DNA from 4 places in the Klebsiella sp. A52 genome. Region 2 is predicted to be linked to each of the others. Evidence: predicted binding sites of a transcription regulator. Region 2 holds the regulator's gene; each other region holds the start of a gene.

Region 1 (4,213 bases), 210 kb from region 2:
CGCAGCGATTGGGATGCTTATTTACAGTGGGGCGTCGAAGCTTTCCGCATCAATGCCGCGGTTGCTAAGGATGACACCCAGATTCATACCCACATGTGTTATTGCGAGTTCAATGACATCATGGACTCTATCGCCGCGCTGGATGCCGATGTGATCACCATTGAAACCTCGCGTTCCGACATGGAACTGCTGGAATCGTTTGAAGAGTTTGAATATCCAAACGAAATCGGCCCGGGCGTTTATGATATCCACTCGCCAAACGTGCCGAGCGTGGAGTGGATTGAAGGGTTGCTGGAGAAAGCCGCGCAGCGTATCCCGGCGGAGCGCTTGTGGGTTAATCCGGACTGCGGCCTGAAAACCCGCGGCTGGCCGGAAACCCGCGCCGCGCTGGCGAACATGGTGCAAGCGGCGCAAAATCTGCGCGAATCAGCCTGATAGATACGCGGAAAACAACAGAGGAGGCCACGGCCTCCTCTTTTCATGTATCAGGCGAGTTACCCTTTTTTACCGCCATATTGAGCAAACCAGGCCAGCATCCGCTGCCAGCCATCTTTGGCTGACTCTTCGTGATAGCTGGCGCGATAGTCGGCATTAAAGGCGTGATCGGCCTCGGGATAGACCACGATCTCGGCGTTCGCATTTGCCGCCCGCAGCGCCTGGCGCATGGTCTCGACGGTATCCTGCGGAATACTGGCGTCTTTAGCGCCGTACAGGCCAAGTACCGGCGCGTTGAGATCGACCGCGATATCCACCGGGTGTTTTGGCGAATTCAGCGATTTTTCTCCCACCAGTTTGCCATACCAGGCGACGCCTGCCTTCAACTGCGGGTTATGCGCGGCATACAGCCAGGTAATGCGCCCACCCCAGCAAAAACCGGTGATCAGCAGACGATGGGCATCGCCGCCGTGGCGCGCCGCCCAGCTGGCGACGTGGTCGAGATCCGCCAGCACCTGTGCGTCCGGCACCTTAGTGACCAGTTCTTTGAACAGGGTAGGGATATCGTTGTACTCATTCGGATCGCCCTGGCGGAAGTAGAGTTCTGGCGCAATCGCCAGATAGCCTTCCTGCGCCAGGCGGCGGCACAGATCGCGAATATGTTCATGTACGCCGAAAATCTCCTGCACCACGATAACGATCGGCAGCGGGCCGTCGGCGTTTTTCGGGCGGGCGTGATAGGCTGGCATATTCTCGCCCTGCGATGGGATCGAGGTTTCTCCGGCGACAATCTGCTCATCCGACGTATGGACGGCGGTCGAGGCGTGCGGCGAGGCTGCAGGTGCGAATCCAGGTTGCTTGGTGGTGGTCATGGTATTCTCCGTACCCTTATTTATTAGCGCAACACTAACTATAGACCCTTTAGTTCGGGCGGTAATAAAGCACAGTGCCTGAAAGCGGCTATCTTTTGTTCTGTGACCGTGAATATAACTTGTTAATGTGATGTAAATCACTATTTGTTGAAAAACAAATGCAATCATTGTTATGCATGGTGACCATAATCACAAAAATAAGCGAGTGGCTTCTGTAAAGTACCCTTTTGCTTCTGCTGATACTTCGACCCACAGAGGAGTTTTTTATGTCCAAGTCTGATGTTTTTCATCTCGGCCTCACTAAGAACGATTTACAAGGGGCTACGCTGGCTATCGTCCCTGGCGATCCGGAGCGTGTGGAAAAGATCGCCGCGCTGATGGATAAGCCGGTTAAGCTGGCATCACATCGTGAATTTACCTCCTGGCGCGCTGAGCTGGATGGCAAACCGGTGATTGTTTGCTCCACCGGTATCGGTGGCCCGTCGACCTCTATCGCCGTGGAAGAGCTGGCGCAGCTGGGGGTTCGTACCTTCCTGCGTATCGGCACCACCGGGGCGATTCAGCCGCACATCAACGTTGGTGATGTGCTGGTGACGACCGGTTCTGTCCGTCTGGATGGCGCCAGCCTGCACTTTGCGCCGATGGAGTTTCCGGCCGTTGCTGACTTCGCTTGTACCACCGCGCTGGTGGAAGCGGCGAAATCAATTGGTGCGACCACCCATATCGGTGTAACAGCCTCCTCTGATACCTTCTATCCAGGCCAGGAGCGTTACGACACCTTCTCCGGCCGTGTCGTGAGCCGCTTCAAAGGCTCAATGGAAGAGTGGCAGGCAATGGGCGTCATGAACTATGAAATGGAATCCGCTACGCTGCTGACCATGTGCGCCAGCCAGGGCCTGCGCGCCGGGATGGTGGCAGGGGTTATCGTCAACCGTACCCAGCAAGAGATCCCTAACGCCGAAACCATGAAGCAAACCGAAAGCCACGCGGTGAAAATCGTTGTGGAAGCGGCGCGCCGCCTGCTGTAGTTCTTCACTTTTTCTCGCAAGGCCGGACCCTCCGGCCTTTCTTTTTTGCGTAGCGCCTCGCAGGAAAATCCTTTTCAACTGGACGTTTGTACAGCACAATTCTATTTTGTGTCGTAAGTGGTTGCCGGGGAGGCGTTGTGGATATCTCTATTGTGATAAGCGCCGTGGTGGCGCTGGCGGCAGGGTTAGTCGTTGGCTGGCTGGCGACAAAAGCCCGCGCCGATCAAATCCGTGCCGATCTCATTGAAGAGCGCCGCGAGCTGGATATCGAACTTAGCGCCGCACGTCAGCAGCTGGTGCAGGAATCGCACTGGCGCGATGAGTGCGAACTTCTCAACAACGAGCTGCGCAGCCTGCGTGATATCAACACCTCGCTGGAGGCCGACCTGCGGGAAGTGACCACTCGTCTGGAATCTACACAGCTACACGCCGAAGATAAAATCCGCCAGATGGTCAACAGCGAGCAGCGCCTGAGCGAGCAGTTTGAAAACCTGGCGAATCGCATATTCGAACACAGCAACCGCCGGGTTGATGAACAAAACCGGCAGAGCCTGCATGGCCTGCTGACGCCGCTCCGGGAACAGCTCGACGGCTTTCGTCGCCAGGTTCAGGACAGCTTCGGCCAGGAGGCGCGTGAGCGCCACACGCTGGCGCACGAAATCCGCAACCTGCAACAGCTGAACGCACAGATGGCGCAAGAGGCGTTAAACCTGACGAAAGCGCTGAAGGGCGATAACAAAACCCAGGGCAACTGGGGAGAAGTGGTGCTAACCCGCGTGCTGGAGGCCTCCGGCCTGCGCGAAGGCTATGAGTATCAAACACAGGTCAGCATCGAAACCGATAACCGCTCGCGGATGCAGCCGGATGTTATCGTGCGCCTGCCGCAGGGCAAAGACGTGGTTATCGACGCCAAAATGACGCTGGTCGCCTATGAGCGTTATTTCAACGCTGACGACGACTACACCCGCGAAGCGGCGCTACAGGAGCATATTGCCTCGGTACGTAACCATATTCGCCTGCTGGGCCGCAAAGATTATCAACAACTGCCGGGGTTACGTTCGCTCGACTATGTATTGATGTTTATCCCCGTCGAGCCGGCGTTCCTGCTGGCTATCGACCGTCAGCCTGAGCTTATCAGCGAGGCGCTGAAGAACAATATTATGTTAGTTAGCCCAACAACCCTGTTAGTGGCGCTGCGCACTATCGCTAATTTGTGGCGCTATGAGCATCAAAGCCGTAACGCGCAGAAAATCGCCGAGCGCGCCGGGCGCCTGTACGACAAGATGCGGCTGTTTGTCGACGATATGTCGGCCATCGGCCAAAGCCTTGATAAAGCGCAGGATAACTATCGCCAGGCGATGAAAAAGCTCGCCTCGGGGCGCGGCAACCTGCTGGTACAGGCCGAGTCATTCCGTGGCCTGGGCGTCGAGGTTAAACGCGAGATTAATCCTGATTTAGTCGAACAAGCCACGGCGCAGGATGACGAATACCGCCTTGAGGAAGATGAAAATTTACCGCAGGAAGATGTGTTTAGTGCCGATTCCGCGTCTGTAGCGAGAGCAAACGAGCACGTCAGGCCAAGCTGAAACGTATGGGAAATGGCCTGAATCTGTTACACTCGCTGAACATTTTCTTGATAAGTAAGCGGGCATAGAGATGGTTGAGGATTCACAAGAAACGACGCATTTTGGCTTTCAAACGGTAGCCAAAGAGCAGAAGGCGGACATGGTGGCGCATGTATTCCATTCTGTCGCTGCAAAATATGATGTGATGAACGACTTAATGTCGTTCGGGATTCATCGCTTGTGGAAGCGCTTCACCATCGACTGCAGCGGCGTGCGTCGTGGGCAAACCGTGCTGGACTTAGCGGGCGGTACC
Region 2 (4,213 bases):
GTCATATCGTCATCGGTCAGTTTACCCCACTGTTCCTTGGCTTTACCTTTCAACTGTTTCCAGTTACCGCTGATTTCGTCTTTATTCATCATTACGTCCTCATGATTCGGTGGGTTAACAGCCCGTTTTGTTCCGGACATGGTAATAACTATAGATGACAATGCTGACACCGATTAGTTATTCGGAATTTTTAACCATCAGGCCAATTGAACACGCTGGGAGAATTTTCCCGGCTCGCGCTGCGCTCGGCCGGGATATTTGCATTCAGGAGGGTGAATTAAACCAGGTGCCACGCTGCCAGTGGCGGCGCCAGATGAGCGCCAGCGAAAGCCCACGCAAAGCTAGGAACACGGCCAGCGCCAGCCACAGGCCGTGGTTGCCGAGCACGGGCACAGAGAGCAGCGTCACCGCAAATCCCGCGGCGGCCACCGCCATGCTATTACGCATCTCCGCGCCGCGCGTTGCGCCGATAAACATGCCATCCAGCAGATAACACCAGACGCCAATCACCGGCAGGATCATCTGCCAGAACAGATAGCGGTCGGCCAGCTGCTGCAATGATGGGATAGAGGTCAATAGCGCGATGATATGCTCACCGGCCACGCTGTAGATTAACGCGAACGCCAGCGCGACCATTCCCGACTGCCGACAGGCCGCGCGCCAGACTTCCAGCAGTTGGCTACCGTCACGCGCGCCGTAAGCCTGTCCGGAATGGGCTTCGACGGCATAGGCAAAACCGTCCAGCGCGTAAGCGGTAAAGGTCAGCATGGTCATCAGTACCGCATTGACCGCCACCACGTCGCTGCCCAGACGGGCGCCGAAGACGGTGATGGCGCCAAAGCAGAGCTGCAGTAGCAGCGAACGCAGCATGATGTCGCGATTAAGCGCCAGCAGGCGCCGCATATTGCCGCGCCAGGCTTCCTTCAACATGGCAAGCGTCACGCCGCGCAGCGCCAGCACCCGTTTCGCCATTAGCAGGCCGATGATAAAGGTAGCGTATTCCGACAGCGCCGTCGCCAGTGCCGCCCCCTGCACGTTCATATGCAGCCCCATTACCAGCCACAGGTCGAGCACGATATTCAGCAAGTTGCCGACCACCAGCAGGATCACCGGGGCGCGGGCGTACTGCACGCCAAGCAGCCACCCTAACAGCACCAGGTTAGCCAACGACGCCGGGGCGCTGAGCCAGCGGATTTCGAGGAACCGCCTGGCCTGCTCCAGTACCGCCTCGCTGCCGCCGACAATATGTAGCGCGAGGTCAATGAGCGGCATGCGGAACAGAACAATGAGCAGCCCGGCGGCCAGCGCCAGGATCAGCGGTTGCACCAGAGCGCGCGCCAGCCGCTGCGGATCTTTGGCGCCGTAGGCCTGAGCGGTTAAGCCAGTGGTGCTCATTCGCAGGAACAACAGCAGCATAAAGAGGAAACTGGTGGCCGTCGCGCCGACGGCGACGCCGCCAAGGTATACGGGGCTATCAAGATGGCCGACAACGGCGGTATCGACCAGCCCCAACAGCGGAACGGTAATGTTCGAGAAAATCATCGGTAGCGCGAGGCGCCACAGTGCTTTATCGGCGGCGTTGAGCAGCATGCAGAGGGACCAGACAGAGGAGGAACATCGCAGCGTCATGCATCATGATGACGCTGCGTTAGGACGGGAGTTACAGCCACTCACCGTTACGGATCACGCCGACGGCCAAACCTTCAATGGTGAAGCTCTGCTGGCGCAGATCGACGACGATCGGGGAAAACTCGCTGTTTTCCGGCAGCAGTTCAACGACGTTGCCCTGCTTTTTCAGACGTTTTACGGTGACTTCTTCATCGATACGCGCGACGACGACCTGGCCGTTACGCACGTCCTGAGTTTTATGCACCGCCAGCAGATCGCCGTCGAGGATACCGATGTCTTTCATCGACATCCCGCTAACGCGCAGCAGGAAGTCGGCATTTGGTTTAAACATCGCCGGGTCAACCTGATAGTGACCTTCAATATGCTGCTGCGCCAGCAGCGGTTCGCCTGCGGCGACGCGGCCGATCAGCGGCAGTCCGTGTTCTTCTTCCGTCAGCAGACGAATGCCGCGTGAAGCGCCGGAGACGATTTCAATCGCGCCTTTACGCGCCAGCGCTTTGAGGTGTTCTTCCGCCGCGTTTGGGGAACGGAACCCCAAGCGCTGAGCAATTTCCGCACGCGTCGGCGGCATGCCCGTTTGGCTGATGTGATCCCGGATGAGATCAAACACCTCTTGCTGCCTGGTCGTTAACGCTTTCATTCCGCCCCCTGGGTGTATATACAGTTATGCTGTGAGTATATACAGCTAATGGTGATTTTGGAACCACATATCATATAAAAATCAGGAGATTCTTTGCGTTTTGCGAGCGTTGCCGACAAGACTTAGCGGTAATGCGACCACAACAGCATAGTCCAGGTGATCAACGCGATGATTATCGCCAGCAGTACCGCCGCCGAGCCCATATCCTTGGCGCGCCCGGAAAGCTCATGATGCTCAGGCCCGATACGGTCAACCACCGCTTCAATCGCGCTGTTAAGAATTTCGACTATCATCACTAACAGGACCGAGCCAATGAGCAGGACTCGCGTAATGATATCGACATCCAGCCAGCAGGCTATCGCCACGGCCACAATGGCGGCGACGCCTTCCTGGCGGAAAGCGGCTTCGTTCACCCACGCCGCGCGGAAACCTTTCCAGGAATAACCTGCTGCTTTAATGATTCTGGTTAACCCAGTGGTATTATTGGCCATCAAAAAGAACCTTTTAATGTAAATGACGTCGCTGAGTGTACGTGTTTGCCGTGTGACAACGGAAATTTTGTACGCTTTCTGTTATTCTTGCCGCGCATTTGCATGATTAACCAGAGGCTTCACATCGTTTATGTCCGGCTGGCAACGAATTTACTATAAATTACTGAATTTACCATTACGGGTGCTGGTAAAAAGCAAGTCTATTCCGGCAGAACCTGCTCAGGAATTAGGGCTCGATACCTCGCGTCCGATAATGTACGTCTTGCCTTATAACTCCAAGGCGGACCTGCTGACCCTGCGCGCCCAGTGCCTGGCGCATGACTTACCCGACCCTTTTGAACCGCTGGAAATCGACGGCACCCTGCTGCCGCGCTACGTTTTCATCCACGGCGGCCCGCGCGTGTTTACCTACTACACGCCGAAAGAGGAGTCCATTAAGCTGTTCCACGACTACCTGGATCTGCACCGTAATCATCCCGATCTCGACGTGCAAATGGTGCCGGTCTCGGTGATGTTCGGCCGCGCCCCGGGTCGCGAAAAAGGCGAAGAGAATCCGCCGCTACGCATGCTTAACGGTATTCAGAAATTCTTCGCCGTCTCCTGGCTTGGCCGCGATAGCTTCGTGCGTTTCTCGCCTTCTGTCTCTCTGCGCCGCATGGCGGATGAGCACGGTACCGATAAAATCATCGCCCAGAAGCTGGCCCGCGTGGCGCGTATGCACTTCGCCCGTCAACGTCTGGCCGCCGTCGGCCCGCGTCTCCCTGCCCGCCAGGATCTGTTCAATAAGCTGCTGGCATCGAAAGCTATCGCCCGCGCGGTAGAAGATGAAGCGCGCAGCAAGAAGATTTCTCACGAGAAGGCCCAGCAGAACGCCATCGCGCTGATGGAAGAGATTGCCGCTAACTTCTCTTATGAAATGATCCGCCTGACTGACCGTATTCTCGGCTTCACCTGGAACCGTCTGTATCAGGGGATTAACGTGCATAACGCCGAGCGCGTACGCCAGCTGGCGCATGACGGCCATGAGATTGTCTATGTGCCCTGTCACCGTAGCCACATGGACTACCTGCTGCTCTCTTATGTGCTTTATCATCAGGGGCTGGTGCCGCCGCATATCGCCGCCGGCATAAACCTCAACTTCTGGCCGGCCGGGCCGATTTTCCGCCGTCTGGGCGCTTTCTTTATTCGCCGTACCTTTAAGGGCAACAAGCTCTACTCCACGGTATTCCGCGAATATCTTGGCGAGCTGTTCAGCCGTGGCTATTCGGTGGAATACTTCGTCGAAGGCGGGCGTTCCCGTACCGGCCGTCTGCTGGATCCGAAAACCGGCACCCTGTCGATGACTATCCAGGCAATGCTGCGCGGCGGTAGCCGCCCCATCACCCTGGTGCCGATTTATATCGGCTACGAGCACGTGATGGAAGTCGGTACCTACGCCAAAGAGCTGCGCGGC
Region 3 (4,213 bases), 2.2 Mb from region 2:
GGTAAAACCTTCAAGCATCACGTCAGGACGCGCAGGGATCAACGTCTGCCACTGCCCTTCGTCGCGAAGCACGGTGCGGTAGAGGCCAAAGTTCTTACCTTCGCGATTAGAGCGCAGATAAAACGCGTGCTGATAATGGTCGAGGCTATATTCATGATCCTTGCGTCGCGGCAAAAAGCACACCGGTGCCGCATCGGGAAGTTCCGGATTAAGGAGTAACACTTCACTGGTGGTGGCGCTGGCAAGATAAATAACCACAAACTGCTGGGAGGTGGTTTTATGCACGCTGACGTAAAACGTGTCGTCTTTCTCTTCGTAGACCAACACATCGTTATCTGCACTAGTGCCAATGGCATGCCGCCAGACCTGATACGGCAGCAGCGTGGTCGGGTGCTTACGCACATACCACAGAAAACGTGAGTCATTACTCCAGGCGAATCCTGGCGTGACGTTTTCCAGGATCTCAGCCGACCATTCGCCGCGGCTCAGATCCTTAAAACGTAAGCCGTACTGACGGCGGGAAAGATAATCTTCCGCCACCGCCATCAGCTGGTTGTTCGGCGCGACGCCTAATCCGCCGAGAGTATAGAATTCGCTCTTCGCCGCCCGTTGGTTGGCGTCGAGCAAAATCTCCCATTCATCCCACTCTTCTTTGAGCACCGATTGACGTTGGTAAATCGCGTATTCACAGCCTGGTTCATAGACCTGGCGATAGCGGTAGCCATTTTTGCTATAGGGAGCGGAGACCTCCCGCTGCGGAATGCGATCGATGATTTCCTTCAGCACCCGCTCCTGCAGGCTGCTTTGTGAATCCATCACCTTTTTGCCGTAGTCATTTTCCTGATGGAGATACTCCAGCACTTCCGGGCGCGCGCGTTCGTCATCGCGTAGCCAGTAGTAGTTATCGATGCGAGTGTCGCCATGTAGCGTCATGGCGTGGGGGATCCGTTTGGCTTTCGGTAGCATGCGTTATTCTTCTGCGTCTTATTATGGAATCACAAAATCACTCAGGGCGCCAAGCGCCCTGAACGATGTCGTGTCTATAAGGGTGGCAAAAGTGGCCAGCGATGCAAGCGAAACGCTCTCTTTTAAGAATCAAGCGCCTGCTTTTGCGCCTGAACATCGCGTTCTATCTCCTGACGAACGTCCTCAGGCAGCTTGAGCGCATCGCCGAGCGCATCCAGATAGCTGCGCTCCATAAAATGGTCAATATCAATTACCGCGCAGCTGAGGTAGTAGATTTCCAGCGCTTCTTGCCCATCGCGCACGCTTTGCGCCAGCCGCTGCGGGTCGAGCGGCTGGGTTAAAACCCTGTCGATCAACACTCGGCCCTGCACGTCGATGTTCGCCGCGCGCAACTGCTCTTCTATATGCTGACGTTCACGTTCGTCAATATGACCGTCGCTTTTGGCGGCAAAGACTAGCGCGGTAATCAGCCGCTCGCTGCGCGCATCAAGCACAACCGGTTCCTGGGCAACCGCGGTAGATGTCTGCATTGCGATATCCGCCTGCTGGCCGCGCATTTTTTGCTGATACTTATTCCACAGCACGCTGCCTGCCACCGCGCCGCCGCCAACCAGCAGCGCGCCGGTGCCATATTTCGCCAGCAGCTTGCGCGATGACTTGCTGGCGACCAATAAGCCCGCAAGACCGCCCAATGCGCCGGGCAGCAGGTTTTTAGCGGATGACGACTTTTCAGCGGAGAGGGGGTTACCCTGCTGACCCAGCAGGGACTGAAGTTGATTAAGCCAGTTAGCCATAACATTCCTCATAGCGCGAGATGCGATGCCATCAGCCTAAACGACGAGACGTCAGGAAATGTTATGGCTGGCTAAAGATGCGAAAATTTCCGTTGCGCCGGTTATCAGGCGGCCTTTGCTTTGCGCGGCTTTTTCGCGGCGCCTTCTTCGGCGGCACCAGGCTGAGCCTCGTCCTCTGTAGGCGCAGACTCCGGCATTTCTGCCGCCGCCTCAGCATGATCTTCTGCTTCCGGCAATTTCCCTGACTTCAGAATGTGGTGTAAGGCGTCTTTGCGCTCGGCCAGCCACATCGACATATTGTCACGCTGAGCTTCATCTAATTCCAGCGGGCACGCGACCAGCCAGTCATTGAGCACCTCAGCCAAATCGAGCATTTTGTCGTAAGCATCGGCCTCTTTTTTGCTGGCAAAAGACATTTTTTCCTCACCTTCACGGATCACGACGTATTTGATTTCAACCGCCATTGTGCAGCCTCTTTGTACTGTATTTATATACAGTATATCAAATTTCGCCGCCGTTCTCAACTTACGCGTATAAAGACATACGCAAACGTTTTCGTTTATAATGCGCGGCATGTTCTGTTTACGCTGAGAGTAGGTTATGACTTTATTAGGTACCGCGCTGCGCCCCGCGGCCACGAAGGTAATGTTGTTAGGTTCCGGCGAGCTCGGAAAAGAAGTCGCCATTGAATGCCAGCGGCTGGGTATTGAAACCATCGCCGTCGACCGCTATCCCGATGCGCCGGCGATGCAGGTGGCCCATCGTTCGCACGTCATCAACATGCTGCACGGCGACGCGCTGCGTGAACTGATCGCCTTAGAAAGGCCAGATTATATCGTGCCGGAGATCGAAGCCATTGCCACCGACACTCTGGTTGAACTTGAACAAGCCGGGCAAAAAGTGGTGCCAACCGCGCGGGCCGCGAAACTCACCATGAATCGCGAAGGCATTCGCCGGCTGGCGGCAGAAGAACTGCAGATCCCCACCTCTGCCTATCGTTTTGCCGACAGTGAAGAAGGGTTCCGCGCCGCCGTCGCCGAAATTGGTCTGCCTTGTATCGTTAAGCCGGTAATGAGTTCCTCGGGTAAAGGCCAAAGCTTTATCCGCTCGGCTGACCAGCTCAGCGCCGCCTGGCAATACGCCCAACAGGGCGGGCGCGCAGGCGCCGGACGCGTCATCGTCGAAGGGGTGGTAAATTTTGATTTTGAAATTACGCTGCTCACCGTCAGCGCCGTCGACGGCGTCCACTTTTGCGCCCCGGTAGGCCATCGTCAGGAAGATGGCGACTACCGTGAATCCTGGCAGCCGCAGCTGATGAGCGATCTCGCGCTGCAACGCGCGCAGGAGATCGCCCGCAAAGTGGTACTGGCGCTGGGTGGATATGGGCTCTTCGGCGTTGAATTGTTCGTTTGCGGCGATGAGGTTATCTTCAGCGAAGTCTCCCCTCGCCCACACGATACCGGCATGGTCACTCTGATCTCGCAGGATCTATCGGAATTCGCCCTGCACGTTCGCGCCTTCCTTGGCCTGCCGATCGGCGCCATCCGCCAGTATGGACCAGCGGCATCGGCGGTGATTTTACCGCAGCTAACCAGTGAGAACGTGACCTTTGGCAATCTGCATGCCGCCGTTGGCGCGGGTCTGCAGTTGCGGCTGTTCGGCAAACCGGAAATCGCCGGCGCGCGTCGCCTGGGCGTTACGCTGGCGGTTGCTGACAACGTCGATGAAGCCATCAGCCGCGCCAAAAACGCTGCCGCCGCGGTTGTCGTGAAGGGATAAAAAAAGCCCGGTCGCTCACGCGGGCCGGGCTTCTGTCATTTAAGGCGCAGAAATTATTTCGCGCCTTCTACCGCTTCGCGGGCCAGTTTGGTGATGCGATCGTAGTCGCCGTTTTCCAGCGCGTCGGCCGGAACCAGCCAGGAGCCGCCGATGCACAGCACGCTGTTAAGCGCCAGATAGTCGCGGTAATTCGCCGGAGAGATGCCGCCGGTCGGGCAAAAACGAATGTGGCCGAATGGACCCGCAATCGCCTGCAGCGCTTTCACGCCGCCGTTCGCTTCCGCCGGGAAGAATTTGAACTCTTTCAGGCCATACTGCATGCCCAGCATCAGCTCGGATACGGTGCTAATACCCGGGATCAGCGGGATAGTACCTTCGCCGGTCGCCGCTTTCAGTAGGGACTCGGTCAGGCCCGGGCTAATAGCGAACTGCGCGCCTGCTTCAGTTACGGCTTTCAGTTGCTCAACGTTCGTCACGGTGCCGGCGCCGACAATCGCCTCCGGCACTTCTTTGGCGATAGCGCGGATAGCTTCCAGCGCGCACTCGGTGCGCAGCGTGACTTCCAGAACGCGTACACCGCCTGCAACCAGCGCTTTCGCCATCGGCACCGCGTGTTCCAGCTTTTTCACCACGATAACCGGTACGACCGGGCCGTTAGTCAGGATTGCTTCTGC
Region 4 (4,213 bases), 1.3 Mb from region 2:
CAACGCAACGACGCCGCGCAGCATTATCTGCAGGGCGATATCGAAGCGCTGCCGCTGCCGGATGCCTGCTTCGATCTGGCATGGAGTAACCTGGCGGTGCAGTGGTGTGACGAGCTAAGCGCGGCAATCGGCGAGCTGTACCGGGTGGTGCGGCCCGGCGGGCGAGTAGCGTTCACCACGTTGCTCGCCGGATCGCTACCGGAACTCAATCAAGCGTGGCGGGCGGTCGACGACCATCCCCATGCTAACCGTTTTCTCAGCGAACAGGCGGTAAGGGCGGCGCTGAGCGGCCTGCGCGCCGAAGGCGTCGTGCATCAGATTAGCTTACCGTTCGCCGACGCGTTAAGCGCCATGCGCTCGCTAAAGGGCATTGGCGCCACCCATTTACACCAGGGGCGGTCGTCTGCGCCGCTTAGCCGTGGCAAGCTGCGCGAACTGCAGCTGGCCTGGCCGCAACAGCAGGGCCAGTGCCCGCTGACGTATCATCTTTTTACAGGAGTCATTGAACGTGACTAAACGTTTCTTCGTTACCGGAACCGATACTGAAGTCGGTAAAACGGTCGCCAGCAGCGCGCTGCTGCAGGCGGCGAATCAGCTGGGATTTAACACCGCGGGCTATAAGCCGGTGGCTTCCGGTAGCGACCTGACCGCACACGGGTTACGCAATGAAGATGCGCTGGCCCTCCAGCGCAATAGCCGGGTAGCGCTGCGCTATGAACAGGTTAACCCTTATACCTTTGCCGAGCCGACCTCGCCGCATATTATTAGCGCCGATGAAGGACGACCAATCGCCGCGACCACGCTTTCCTGCGGCTTACGCGAGCTGGAACGCCTGGCCGATTGGGTGCTGGTGGAAGGGGCGGGCGGCTGGTTTACGCCGCTCTCGGAAACCCTGACCTTCGCCGACTGGGCGCAGCAGGAACAACTGCCGGTGATTTTAGTCGTCGGCGTTAAACTTGGCTGTATCAATCACGCGATGCTCACCGCCCAGGCGGTACGCAAGGCAGGGCTGCCGCTGGTGGGCTGGATCGCCAACGATATCCAGCCGCCGGGTAAACGCCATCGCGAATATCTGCAAACCTTAACGCGGGTATTGCCAGCGCCGCTGCTGGGGGAAATTCCCTGGCTTGCCGACGCATCGCAGCGTAAGGATCTCGCGCAGTACCTGGATCTGAGCCCACTGCAATAATCCCGCATAAGCCTGCGAGACGGCTCTATTTTTTGTTGACAGGACGATGAAATGTGGTCCAGAAAACGCAAAAAATCCAGCCGTCTTTAGCTGATAAATATCAAAAAAAATTCGATAATTTTTTTTAGTCGCGGGCTTTGGTCCGATGAGACTTTTCTGCCGGGTGGCAGACCTCGCGGCCTGCAGACAGTTATCCACTATTCCTGTGGATAACCTTGTGTATTAGAGTTAGAAAACTTGCGGTAAGCTAGAGAGTACGCGGCCTGCGAGCAAATTGGCGCGAAACCCGTCTTTTGGTAAATTATGTTTTATTTCAGCAAGTTAAATAAAAGCAATGGCTGTCAGAAAAGTGTCACCGGCTGCCATAAAAGATTCATTACCTTGCTTGACAAATGTTAAATGATAAATGTTTCTGGGGATAACCACACAGGCTGGTGGATTATTCCGCAAAGCGCGCATTTTACGCCCGCCGTCAGAGTACAACGCGTCCGTTTACCGCCATACAATAATGCGATACTGTTTTTATATCCAGTATTATTTATTGGCAAAAGTCAAACTGAAGGGTAGAATTAAACACCTGCTGGCCAATCCCATCTTCAGGTCCTGAAATATGAGCAAACCGTTCAAGCTGCACTCCGCATTCCGTCCTTCCGGCGATCAGCCCGAAGCCATCCGCCGCCTGGAAGAGGGGCTGGAAGATGGCCTTGCGCATCAGACCCTGCTTGGGGTAACCGGTTCGGGGAAAACCTTCACCATCGCCAACGTTATCGCTGATTTACAGCGCCCGACGATGGTGCTGGCGCCGAACAAAACCCTGGCGGCGCAGCTGTATGGCGAGATGAAAGAGTTCTTTCCCGAGAATGCGGTGGAGTATTTTGTCTCCTATTACGATTATTATCAGCCTGAAGCCTACGTTCCGAGCTCGGATACCTTTATCGAAAAAGACGCCTCGGTGAACGAACACATTGAGCAGATGCGTCTGTCGGCCACCAAAGCGCTGCTCGAACGGCGCGACGTGGTGGTGGTGGCTTCGGTTTCCGCCATCTACGGTCTTGGCGATCCGGATCTGTATCTGAAGATGATGCTGCACCTGACCACCGGCATGCTGATCGATCAGCGGGCGATCCTGCGCCGGCTGGCCGAACTGCAATACACCCGCAACGATCAGGCCTTCCAGCGCGGCACTTTCCGCGTGCGCGGCGAGGTTATCGATGTCTTCCCGGCGGAATCCGATGATATCGCGCTGCGTATTGAACTGTTTGACGAAGAGGTCGAACGGCTATCGCTGTTTGACCCGCTGACCGGCCACGTTGAATCGTCCATTCCACGCTATACCATCTATCCGAAAACCCACTACGTTACGCCGCGCGAGCGTATCGTTCAGGCGATGGAAGAGATCAAAGACGAGCTCGCTGACCGCCGCAAGGTACTGCTGGCGAACAACAAACTGCTTGAAGAGCAGCGGCTGAGCCAGCGCACTCAGTTCGACCTCGAGATGATGAACGAGCTGGGCTACTGCTCGGGAATTGAGAACTACTCGCGCTTTCTCTCCGGCCGCGGGCCGGGCGAGCCGCCGCCGACGCTGTTCGACTACCTGCCGGCGGATGGCCTGCTGGTTATCGATGAATCGCACGTGACTATCCCGCAAATCGGCGGTATGTACCGCGGCGACCGGGCGCGTAAAGAGACGCTGGTGGAATATGGCTTCCGCCTGCCGTCGGCGTTGGATAACCGGCCGATGAAGTTCGAAGAGTTTGAAGCGCTGGCGCCGCAGACTATCTACGTTTCGGCGACGCCGGGCGCCTATGAGCTGGAAAAATCCGGCGATGAGGTGGTAGATCAAGTCGTCCGCCCAACCGGGCTGCTGGATCCGGTCATCGAGGTGCGTCCGGTGGCGACGCAGGTCGACGACCTGTTATCAGAAATCCGTACCCGTGCGGCGATTAATGAGCGCGTACTGGTGACGACGCTGACCAAACGCATGGCGGAAGATTTAACCGAATACCTGGAAGAGCACGGCGAGCGGGTGCGCTATCTGCACTCCGATATCGATACCGTCGAGCGCATGGAAATTATTCGCGATCTGCGTCTTGGCGAGTTCGACGTGCTGGTGGGTATCAACCTGCTGCGCGAAGGGCTGGATATGCCGGAAGTATCGCTGGTGGCGATACTTGATGCCGATAAAGAGGGCTTCCTGCGTTCCGAGCGATCGCTTATCCAGACCATCGGCCGCGCGGCGCGTAACGTTAACGGCAAGGCGATCCTTTACGGCGATAAAATCACGCCATCGATGGCGAAGGCGATCGGTGAAACCGAACGCCGCCGCGAGAAGCAGCAGCGTTATAACGAAGAGCACGGTATTGTGCCGCAGGGGCTTAATAAGAAAGTGGTCGATATTCTGGCGCTGGGTCAGAACATCGCGAAGACCAAAGCCAAAGGCCGCGGTAAAGCCCGTTCTCCGGTGGAAGCCGATAGCGTCGAACTGACGCCGAAAGCGCTGCAGCAGAAGATCCACGAGCTGGAAGGGCAAATGATGCAGCACGCGCAGAACCTTGAGTTTGAGGAAGCGGCACAGATTCGCGATCAATTGCATCAGCTACGCGAACTGTTTATTGCGGCATCGTGAGGGCGATACGGGGAACGGTTAAAAAATGACGGCAATGCGTAATTTGCAATTGCCGTCACGCTATTATCTTAGGATCTTAATGTTGGCTTAATTTTCTTCAGCCAAACTATCCTCAGTTTAATGAGGATAGCGCCATGCAAAAACTGACTAACCGTGAATATCTGGCCATTGCGACCGCCTTTGTGATTGTGGTCGCCTTCTTCCATCAATGGGTATTAACCTTCTGACGCGAACTGCGCGGGAACAGCACCCAGGCTCGGACGCCCGGCCCGGGCTGGCGGTTATGCAAAAAGAATTGCGCATCGTGAAGTTGAGCGATGCGGGTGACAATGCTTAAACCGAGGCCTATTCCGCCATAGCGGCTGTCCATGCGGACAAATGCTTTACTCAGTTCGCCG

Evidence for each region. Region 2 encodes LexA, which represses DNA repair genes until DNA is damaged. Its sites were predicted from a motif close to TNCTGTATGTACATACAGNA; they were not measured.
Region 1: rmuC (DNA recombination protein RmuC) is a predicted target of LexA. The motif match lies at 2,412-2,431, and genes of this name have one in related genera.
Region 3: KGA69_RS15320 (YebG family protein) is a predicted target of LexA. The motif match lies at 2,240-2,259, and genes of this name have one in related genera.
Region 4: uvrB (excinuclease ABC subunit UvrB) is a predicted target of LexA. The motif match lies at 1,704-1,723, and genes of this name have one in related genera.

Annotation. Positions count from the first base shown of each region.
Region 1 is NZ_CP074437.1:1,233,998-1,238,210, reverse strand. Features, by position in the region: gene metE (5-methyltetrahydropteroyltriglutamate--homocysteine S-methyltransferase) at 1-435, shown strand, start outside; gene KGA69_RS05720 (dienelactone hydrolase family protein) at 495-1,307, opposite strand; gene udp (uridine phosphorylase) at 1,574-2,335, shown strand; gene rmuC (DNA recombination protein RmuC) at 2,473-3,921, shown strand; gene ubiE (bifunctional demethylmenaquinone methyltransferase/2-methoxy-6-polyprenyl-1,4-benzoquinol methylase UbiE) at 3,992-4,213, shown strand, end outside.
Region 2 is NZ_CP074437.1:1,023,424-1,027,636, forward strand. Features, by position in the region: gene KGA69_RS04765 (CsbD family protein) at 1-89, opposite strand, end outside; gene dinF (MATE family efflux transporter DinF) at 265-1,590, opposite strand; gene lexA (transcriptional repressor LexA) at 1,661-2,269, opposite strand; gene KGA69_RS04780 (diacylglycerol kinase) at 2,392-2,760, opposite strand; gene plsB (glycerol-3-phosphate 1-O-acyltransferase PlsB) at 2,891-4,213, shown strand, end outside.
Region 3 is NZ_CP074437.1:3,243,555-3,247,767, reverse strand. Features, by position in the region: gene ptrB (oligopeptidase B) at 1-966, opposite strand, end outside; gene KGA69_RS15325 (tellurite resistance TerB family protein) at 1,089-1,760, opposite strand; gene KGA69_RS15320 (YebG family protein) at 1,865-2,224, opposite strand; gene purT (formate-dependent phosphoribosylglycinamide formyltransferase) at 2,361-3,539, shown strand; gene KGA69_RS15310 (bifunctional 4-hydroxy-2-oxoglutarate aldolase/2-dehydro-3-deoxy-phosphogluconate aldolase) at 3,593-4,213, opposite strand, start outside.
Region 4 is NZ_CP074437.1:4,823,085-4,827,297, reverse strand. Features, by position in the region: gene bioC (malonyl-ACP O-methyltransferase BioC) at 1-516, shown strand, start outside; gene bioD (dethiobiotin synthase) at 509-1,189, shown strand; gene uvrB (excinuclease ABC subunit UvrB) at 1,800-3,815, shown strand; gene pmrB (two-component system sensor histidine kinase PmrB) at 4,021-4,213, opposite strand, start outside.